DNA from 3 places in the Paenibacillus sp. FSL R5-0341 genome. Region 1 is predicted to be linked to each of the others. Evidence: predicted binding sites of a transcription regulator. Region 1 holds the regulator's gene; each other region holds the start of a gene.
The links. Region 1 encodes Rex, which represses fermentation and respiration genes when NADH is low (regulators of the CRP and FNR family bind a similar motif). Its sites were predicted from a motif close to TTGTGAAATATTTCACAA; they were not measured.
Positions count from the first base shown of each region.

Region 2: the regulator Rex is predicted to act here: its motif matches at 2,181-2,198, upstream of pflB (formate C-acetyltransferase).
Region 3: the regulator Rex is predicted to act here: its motif matches at 2,088-2,105, upstream of nirB (nitrite reductase large subunit NirB).

Region 1 covers NZ_CP150241.1:4,044,533-4,047,822, reverse strand. Annotated here, with positions in the region: gene dinG (ATP-dependent DNA helicase DinG) at 1-782, shown strand, start outside; gene MKX75_RS18090 (redox-sensing transcriptional repressor Rex) at 1,001-1,654, shown strand; gene MKX75_RS18085 (amidohydrolase) at 1,641-2,948, shown strand; gene MKX75_RS18080 (DUF5590 domain-containing protein) at 2,988-3,290, shown strand, end outside.
Region 2 covers NZ_CP150241.1:4,272,434-4,275,723, forward strand. Annotated here, with positions in the region: gene pflB (formate C-acetyltransferase) at 1-2,098, opposite strand, end outside; gene adhE (bifunctional acetaldehyde-CoA/alcohol dehydrogenase) at 3,043-3,290, opposite strand, start outside.
Region 3 covers NZ_CP150241.1:4,648,924-4,652,213, reverse strand. Annotated here, with positions in the region: gene nirB (nitrite reductase large subunit NirB) at 1-1,998, opposite strand, end outside; gene MKX75_RS20870 (metal-dependent hydrolase) at 2,275-2,982, shown strand; gene MKX75_RS20865 (hypothetical protein) at 3,221-3,290, opposite strand, start outside.

The DNA.
Region 1 (3,290 bases):
TCTCTGTCGATAAGTCATTCCAGTTCATGATTGAGCAGCTTGGCTTGCAGGAAGCCGCCGATAATAATCGGCTATTAACGTCGATGCTGCCATCACCTTTCAACTATCGTGATCAGGCACTTTTGGTGATTCCGCGTGATTTCCCGAGTGTGAAGGGCAGTGTGGGTGATGCGCACTTTGTTAATATGCTGGTGCAGTCCCTCGCAGAGACAGCAATTGCCACCCGTGGACGCATGATGGTTCTGTTTACTTCATACAAGATGTTGCGACAGGTCTATGATCCGCTCAAGGAGGCGTTGTCTGGTAACGACATCTCGTTGCTGGGGCAAGGCGTGGACAGTGGAAGCCGCTCCAAGCTGACTCGCAGGTTCCAGGATGCCAAAGCTACGGTACTTCTGGGCACAAGCAGCTTCTGGGAGGGTGTAGATATCCCGGGTGATGCGCTAACCTGTCTCGCTATTGTAAGATTGCCGTTCCAGCCACCGAATCATCCGCTGGTGGAAGCCAAGAGTGAGCTGCTCCAGGAGCAAAAGAAAAATCCTTTTATGAAACTGTCCGTGCCGCAAGCGGTCATTCGGTTCAAGCAGGGATTTGGCCGATTGGTGCGTACCGGGAAGGACAGAGGAATTGTGATTGTCTATGATACACGCGTAATTGAAGCGTACTATGGTAAATTCTTTTTATATTCATTACCTGGTCCAAAAATGGAGCACATGCTCACAGAGCAAATGGTTCCACGAATTACCGAATGGTTGGAAAAACCTGCTAAAGAACAAGAATAATGGTTGTTTTGTTCGTTATATCATTGCATGACGCTGCAGTTTGGCGTTAAACTTTATGAGATCTTTCCGTTTGCGAATAAAGCAGTTGCACGTAAGAACTTATAACCTAAATTACAAGGAGCATTCTGTATAAAAAGTCACTTCTATCTTTGAATTTATACAGAATGCTCATCTTTTCATCTATTATTTTATCGTGGGCTTGGTAAGGGGGAGCAAGAATGAAATCAGATAAAATTTCGGAAGCGGTGGTACGACGTCTGCCTGTATACTTGCGCTATTTGAGCGAGTTGCATCAGCGTGAGGTGGCTACGGTGTCTTCTCAAGAGCTTGGACAGAGGCTGGATCTGAATCCGGCCCAAATTCGTAAAGACCTGGCTTACTTCGGTGATTTTGGTCGAAAAGGGATCGGCTATGATGTTTCCTACTTGATTGAGAAAATTCGTCACATCCTCAAAATCGATCAGCAAATTAATGTAGCTCTGGTAGGTGCGGGTAACCTCGGACAGGCCTTGTCCAACTACAACGCATATCTGAAAGACAACATGAAGATTGTTGCTGTATTTGATGCATATGGACCTAAGATTGGTAGTCAAATCAACAGTTTGACGGTAAAACCAATGAATGAATTGACGGAAGCGGTTAAAACGGATAACATCCGCATCGGTATTATTACAGTTCCAGATACGGAAGCTCAAAATGTAGCCGATCAGCTTATTGAATCGGGAATTGAAGCGATCCTTAATTTTGCACCAACAATTCTAAAAACACCGCCGCATATCCGCATTCACCATGCTGACTTTACAACGGATCTGCTTAGTTTGGCCTATTACTTGGAGACTGGAAAGGACGACGAGGAAGATGACAACAAATAGATGGGTAATTCACAACGGCAAATTTGCGGTTAATGAAGGCGGCACAACATGGAACGTGGTCCACGGATACATGGTTGTTGAGAATGACAAGATTGTGCATATTGGTGAGACATTGCCGGATGAAGACAAAAATTGTACCAAAGTGGATGGAAAAGGACTGTTCTTCCTGCCGGGTCTGATCAATACGCATGGTCATGCAGCGATGTCGTTGCTCAGAGGGCACGGAGACGATCTTGCGTTGCAAGTATGGTTGCAGGAAAAAATGTGGCCGATGGAAGCGAAAATGACTTCAGAAGACGTATATTGGGGAACTTCGCTATCGGTGCTTGAAATGTTGAAAGGCGGAACTACAGCTTTCCTGGACATGTACGATCACATGGATCAAGTTGCCAAAGTTGTGGAGCAATCCGGCGTTAGAGCAGCACTGGCACGTGGTGTAATTGGGCTGTGCTCGGAAGAAGAGCAACTGCGGAAGCTGGAGGAGTCGGCAGCGTTTGCACGTGAGTGGAATGGACAGGCAGATGGTCGCATTACAACCGTAATCTCGCCACATGCACCATATACATGCCCTCCTGACTACATAGAGAAGCTTGTACAGGTCGCGAACGACCTAAACCTTCCTCTTCATACACATATGTCGGAAACGCTTCGTGAAGTCGAGCAGAACGTGGCTGATTATGGACTGCGTCCTGTAGCACATCTGGAGAAACTGGGCTTTTTCTCCCGTCCATCCCTGGTTGCACATGCGGTGCATCTGAATGACGAAGAGATTGAGATTCTGGCTCGACATGATGTGGCTGTATCCCATAACCCGGGAAGTAACCTGAAACTCGCTTCCGGTGTTGCGCGTGTACCTGCGTTGCTGAAAGCAGGAGTTACCGTGTCACTCGGAACTGACGGACCAGCAAGTAACAACAACCTGGATATGTTCGAGGAAATGAGACTGGCTGCATTGATCCACAAAGGTGTATCTGGTGACCCGACGGCAGTGCCAGCGGGTGAAGCATTACTACTCGGAACGTCATATGGTGCCAAATCTATCTTCTTAAACAATACGGGAGCGCTTCAGGTCGGCATGAAGGCTGATTTTATCGCTTTGGACATTGAACAGGCACACTTCTACCCACATACAGACCTGATGTCACATACCATCTACTCGGCTTCTGCCAAAGATGTAGAGCACGTATGGGTGGATGGCAAACAAGTGGTCAAACATGGCGAATGTCTGACACTGGATGAAGAGCGTATTTTGCGTGAGTCTCAATTGGCATTTGATGGTCTGCTTGCTCGTTAATTGCAAGGCAGAACATCATAGGGAAAGGAAGTTCGGCTTTTGAAGAAAAAAAAGAAGTGGATATGGATTTCGCTGCTTGCACTGGTTCTGATTCTGTTTGGACTTCAGCGTTATTACGTCTATGTCACGCAGGACCAACGCAAGGAAGAAGAGCTCGCTATACAGGCAGCACAGAAGCAACTGGGCATTACATCCTATGATGAATTGCGTAAATACATCTGGGGAGACAAAGAAGGCACTGACAACATCTACTGGACCCTGATCGGCAAAAATAAGGATAACCAGGATGTTATGGTCTGGGTTAAATTTGATGCAAACAATCAACCGGCTACGGGTGCAAAC
Region 2 (3,290 bases), 230 kb from region 1:
CGTTCAGGTGATGAGCATTTTGACCGAAGTAACCATCCATCATGGCAGTCAGGTTGGATTTACGTGTAGTCTCCTCTTTACCCAATGCTTTTGGCACGATGGAGAAGGTATTGGAAATACCGTCAAGACTGTGTTCATAAGGCAATTTGGCTACAGAGCCAAGGGATGCCAGTGCACCTTTTTTATCACGACCATGCATTGGGTTCGCACCTGGAGCAAATGGTTCACCTGCTTTACGACCATCCGGTGTAGTTCCTGTTTTCTTACCGTATACCACGTTGGATGTGATCGTCAGCACGGATTGCGTTGGCACTGCGTTACGGTAAGCTTTGTGCTTGCGAATCATACCCATGAAGTTCTCAACCAGTTCAACAGCAATGCTGTCTACGCTGTCTTCATTGTTACCGTAACAAGGGAAGTCTCCTTCGATTTCGAAGTCAACAGCGATGCCTTGTTCGTTACGGATTGGTTTTACTTTGGCATATTTGATCGCACTCAGTGAGTCGGCTGTAACCGACAGACCAGCGATACCGCAAGCCATCGTACGTACAATGTCACGGTCATGCAATGCCATTTCGATACGCTCATAACTGTATTTATCGTGCATGTAGTGAATGACGTTGAGGGTGTTCATATACAGCTTCGCGAGCCACTCCATCATTGGTTTGAAGCGTTTCATAACCTCATTGTAATCCAGCACGTCGCTAGTAATGGCAGGATACTCAGGTCCAACTTGTGCTCCGGATTTCTCGTCACGACCACCGTTGATCGCATACAAGAGAGCTTTCGCCAGGTTGGCACGAGCGCCGAAGAATTGCATTTGTTTCCCGATCTTCATCGCCGATACACAGCAAGCAATACCGTAATCGTCACCGTAGATCGGACGCATCAGATCATCATTCTCATACTGGATTGAGCTGGTTTCAATGGATACTTTGCTGCAATAATCTTTGAAAGCTTCTGGAAGTTTCGTGGACCAAAGTACAGTCAGGTTCGGCTCTGGTGCAGGACCCAAGTTGTGCAGTGTATGCAGGAAACGGAAGCTGTTTTTGGTTACGCGTGTTTCACCATTTACAGACATACCACCGATGGACTCTGTTACCCATGTTGGATCTCCACTGAAGAGTTCGTTGTAATCTGGTGTACGCAGGAATTTGACAATCCGCAGTTTCATTACAAAATGATCAACGAGCTCCTGTGCCTGTTCTTCAGACAGAATGCCTTCTTGCAGGTCACGTTCAATGTAGATGTCCAGGAAGGAAGATACACGTCCTAGTGACATCGCAGCACCGTTCTGTTCTTTGATCGCAGCGAGATAACCGAAGTACAACCATTGGAACGCTTCTTTCGCTGTAGTCGCTGGCAAGGAAATATCGAACCCGTGCATATCGCCCAATTGTTTCAGCTCTTGCAATGCACGAATCTGCTCAGACAATTCTTCCCGCAGACGAATGACATCTTCATCAATGACATCAACTTCGAGTGCATTCAATTCACCTTTTTTGTTACGAATCAGGAAGTCTACCCCGTACAAAGCTACACGACGATAGTCACCGATGATCCGACCACGGCCGTAAGCATCTGGCAGACCTGTAATAATCCCTGCTTTACGCGCTGCACGCATGTCGGAAGTATAAGCATCGAATACACCCTGGTTATGTGTTTTGCGAATGTTCGTAAATATATCAATGACGCCTTGAGGCAATTCGAAGCCGTATGCTTCACATGCATCAATCATCATCCGGATTCCGCCTGTTGGTTGAATGGAACGTTTGAACGGAGCATCGGTCTGAACACCGACAATCTGCTCTTTGGTTTGATCCAGATAACCTGGTTGGTGAGAAACAATAGTCGCTGGTGTGTTTACATCAACGTCAAGGACACCGCCGTTATCCCGTTCTTTTTTGGTCAGATCAGATACGATTTCCCACAATTCTTTGGTATTCTGGGTTGCACCTGCGAGGAACGCTTCATCGCCGTAATACGGAGACAAGTTGTGTGCCAGAAAATCATTCACATCTACGGATTTGGTCCATGTTCCTTTGGTAAAGTTTCTCCAGCCTGTTTGTTGTTTGACATCTTTTTCAATCACCGACATCGTAATCCCTCCACTAATTTGGATTTCTGGACACATAACATATTGCTTCATTCGTAGCATTGTGTGCCCAGAGCCGCGATTAATGTGAATTGTTTCACATAAAACCGGAACATGTTCTCTCTACTTGGGAACCGGAACCGCGGGATGAATGTTTTTCTTACATTTTCAGTATACGACTTGGCACTTTCATCATCTGTGATTTTTATCACAAAGTCAGTGAACTAACTCACTCCACCTGCGCTGTGTCCCATTGAACCCTGTAAATTCACACTTAGCCACTGCGCGGGCAGAACAACTTCCGATCGCTGTTATCCCCGGATTTTTTCAATTTTATTTTCCAAAGGGGAAAATTCGGGGATAAAGGCGCACGCTCCGCTTCTTCAGTTTTTTCTGCCCACTCCGTTATTGTGTGAACATCTGGCTCAAACAGCCACATCACGGATTACGTGTAACCTCTCTAGAACCCTTTTGCTCCTCTATGCTCGGAGCAAATCAAATCTTAGAATAAATCCTGAAAAACAGGTGCTTCGCTCTTCTGTTTTTCTGCCCACTCCGTTGTTGTGTGAACATCTGGCTCAAACTGCCACATTACGGATTACGTGTAACCTCTCTAGAACCCTTTTGCTCCTCTATGCTCGGAGCAAACTAAATCTTAGAATAAATCCTGAAAAACAGATGCTCGCTCTTCTGTTTTTCTGCCCTCTTCTTTATTGTCGAACATCTGGTTCAAACAGCCAGAGCACGGATTTCGTGTAACCTCTTTAAGAACCTTTTGCTCCTCTATGCTCGGAGCAAATCAAATCTTAGAATAAATCCTGAAAAACAGGTGCTTCACTCTTCTGTTTTTCTGCCCTTTTCTTTATTGTGTGAAAGACGGCAATCGGGGCTCCCCTCTCGGGGAACCCTGATCTCTTTTGCCGTAAGGCACGCTTCGTTCTGATTCGTTATTCAAACTTTCCGTAGAAAGCGTTGCGGTATACATCAGCCAGTTCAGTTACCAACGGCAACTTCGGATTGGCGGTTGTACATTGGTCTTCGAAGGCACGGTCTGCCAGATAATCGACATGTGCTTCGAAGTCTTTTGCATCAAATCCGATTTCCTGGAACGATTCTTCAATGCCCAATGTTTTGTTCAGGTTACGGATGGCATTGATAAGACTGGTTACGCCTTCTTCTGTCGTGCGAGCAGGCA
Region 3 (3,290 bases), 600 kb from region 1:
TGGCAGATCGAGACGTTCGAATTTACGTTCGATGCGAGCGCCCATGGCCATGGAGTCCTGTGTACCGAAGCGGCAGAATTGGGAGCCGACACATGTTTTGACCGTACGCAGCGATTTGGCGTATGCATAACCTGAAGGCATATCCAGTTCAGCCCAGACTTTAGTCAGATCTTCTTTTTTGACACCAATCAAGTCGAGACGCTGACCACCGGTAACTTTGACAGCTTTAACATCATATTTGACCGAAACGTCAGCGATGCGTTTGAGGTCCGCTGGTGTAGTCACCCCGCCATACATCCGAGGTACAACCGTATATGTTCCATCTTTTTGAATATTCGCGTTCATGCGTTCGTTAACAAAACGGGATTCCTTCTCATCTTCGTGTGTGTCCGGTGCAATCATGCCAAGGTAATAGTTGATCGCTGGACGACATTTGGAACAACCTTCAGGTTGAGTCCAACCCAGTACATTCATGACCTCTTTGGTCGTTTGCAGTCCTTTTTGACGAATTTCGGCTACGATCTCATCTCGGCCCATAGAAGTACATCCGCATATTCCCTGTTTGGCTCCACTGCTGAAGCCGTCTCCCAGCACGTATTGCAGAATTTGTTCCACAACTGGTTTACATCCACCACAAGAGCGGGTTGCACCGGTACAGGCTTTGATTTCATCTACAGTGGTAAGGCCCTGGTTTGTAATTACATCGACAATAGTTCCTTTAGTGACCCCGTTACATCCGCAGACGATCTCGTCCTCGGGCATCGTTTCAACAGAGGTTGCTTTCTTATGACCGCCACAACCTGTGCCCATGAGCGAACCGTACAATTCCTCGGTCATTTCGGTTTGATTTTTGATCAGTTTCTGCAATTCGGCAGAATCCGTAATGTCACCGAAGAGCACGGCACCAACCATTTTATTGTCACGAAGCAGAATTTTTTTGTAAGTCCGTTTCCAGTCATCTTTGTGTGAAATGACGGTGTGCTCAGGGCTGTCGATGAATTCACCTGTTGAGAAGACGTCCACACCCGAAATTTTCAATTTCGTGGATACAACAGAACCTTCATAAGGAGCCGTTTCAACTCCGCAGATATGTTTCGCCAGAATCATGCCTTGCTCGAACAATGGGGCAACGAGGCCGTAACATACCCCGCGGTGCTCTGTACATTCCCCGACCGAGTACACATTCGCAAGTGAAGTCTGCATATAGTCATCCACGACAATCCCCCGGTTCACTTCCATACCGCTTTCGCGGGCTACAGCCGTATTGGGTTTAATGCCTACAGCCATGACCACAAAATCAACATTGAGTACGGAATCATCGGCAAAACGAATTCCTTCAACGCGTTCGCCCCCCAGCAGTTCGGACGTTTGCGCACCCATTTTGAAACGGATACCCTGACGCTCCAGTTCGGCCTTCAACATGGCTGAAGCTTGCGGATCAAGCTGACGCTCCATCAGATCCTGCATCAGATGTACTACGGTAACTTCCATGCCCAATTGTACCAGACCTTTGGCAGCTTCAAGACCCAGCAGTCCGCCCCCGATAACGGCCGCTCTTTTGTACTGTTTAGCAGCATCGAGCATGACATTACAATCGGCGATATCGCGGAAACCAACGACACCTTCTTTGTCATGTCCCGGTACCGGCAGAATGAAGGAGTTGGAACCAGTGGCAATGATAATTTTGTCATAAGGGAAGCGATTTCCATCCTCCGTAACGACCTCAAGCGTATCCGAATCAATTCGGGCTACAGTAGTTCCTGTATGGAGAGTAATCCCATAATCCTCATACCAGTGGAGATCATTCAGCACGATGTCATCCAGTGTTTTGCTACCTTCCAATACATAAGACAACATAATGCGATTGTAGTTAGGGTAAGGCTCTGTGCCAAAAACGGTGATATCGAATCGCGAAGTTAATTTCAAAATTTGTTCAACCGTACTGATTCCTGCCATACCGTTACCAATGATAACGAGTTTCTCTTTTCTTCCGTTCATGTGTGTATGCCTCCTTGGATAGACGCTGTACATTACCAACAATTTTAGTGGTTTATATTTGAAATTATACAAGTAGCTGACGACAGTTTATGTGATTTAATTCACTAATAACGATAGAAGAGTCATAAATTTAATAGTGTGAGCCCGGTCACAGAAAGTTATATTTATTTTCATACAAATAAGAAATGCGAACTATTGTTCTTATTTTGTTTTCGTTGTAAAATCGGAACTGGGCCGTATATGTTCCCTATTTCTTCGAAAGGAAGTTTTTGCATCATGATGGGAAGATCCCACCTGATTATCGGGACAGGCGTATCGCTATCTGTTCTGCAGTTAGCTGGTATGCCGGTGACAGCACCGGCAGTTACGGTTGCTCTGATTGGTTCGTTATTGCCTGACATCGATGAGCCGAATTCGCTGCTGGTATCGAGAGCGTTACCTAACAGCCTGATCAGGTTGTTACAGACGATTCTGTTGCCTACAGCTGTCTTCGTGTACTTTTATGTGCATGCCAAACCGTGGAACCTGTTGCTTGCGATCCTCATTGCGCTCGTGTCATTCCTGCCTTCCCGTTCACTCCGCAAAGTGCTGATGTTTGCCATTGGACTCGGGCTGGTATTCTATGGTCACGCATTCGCACCATGGAATCTAATTACAGGCAGCTTGTTAATGCTCTGTACCACGCTAACCCACAGGGGGTTGACACACACATTGTATGGAACCGCAATATGGGCTGGCTTGCTTTACAGCACGACTCAGCAGCAGGGACCGGAGATCTGGGTAGCGGGAGGTACGGCATATGCCATGCACTTGTTGGCTGATTCACTAACCAATCGGGGGATTCGCCCGTTACCACCACTCAAGTGGCGCATACGGGCCAATCTGATGAGTACAGGAACCAAGCGTGGAGCCGTTGTGGAGAATGTCTGCATAGTGCTTACCCTTATTTTGGCCTGGATTGCTTTCTCACCGTTATTTCTCTAGTCATCCAAAAACGCCAGTCCACTAAACTGTGGACTGGCGTTTACAACAGGTATACAGTTCGTAGTGCAATGGATTGTAATATCCGTGCGACCATTTAGGATTGTGAAGGTGCATCGGTAAGATCGTCAATATCGGAAGAACCGAATACAAATAAAACAACGAGAATGACAATGATTAACAGCTCAGCGAACCCATTTCCGTCAAAGTCAGACATCACTTTAACCTCATTTCTTGGCGTTTAGGAATTGATTCTCTGTTGAAAAGCCCGTATAACGTCATTCAACGTCATATCGCCACCGATCTCATCA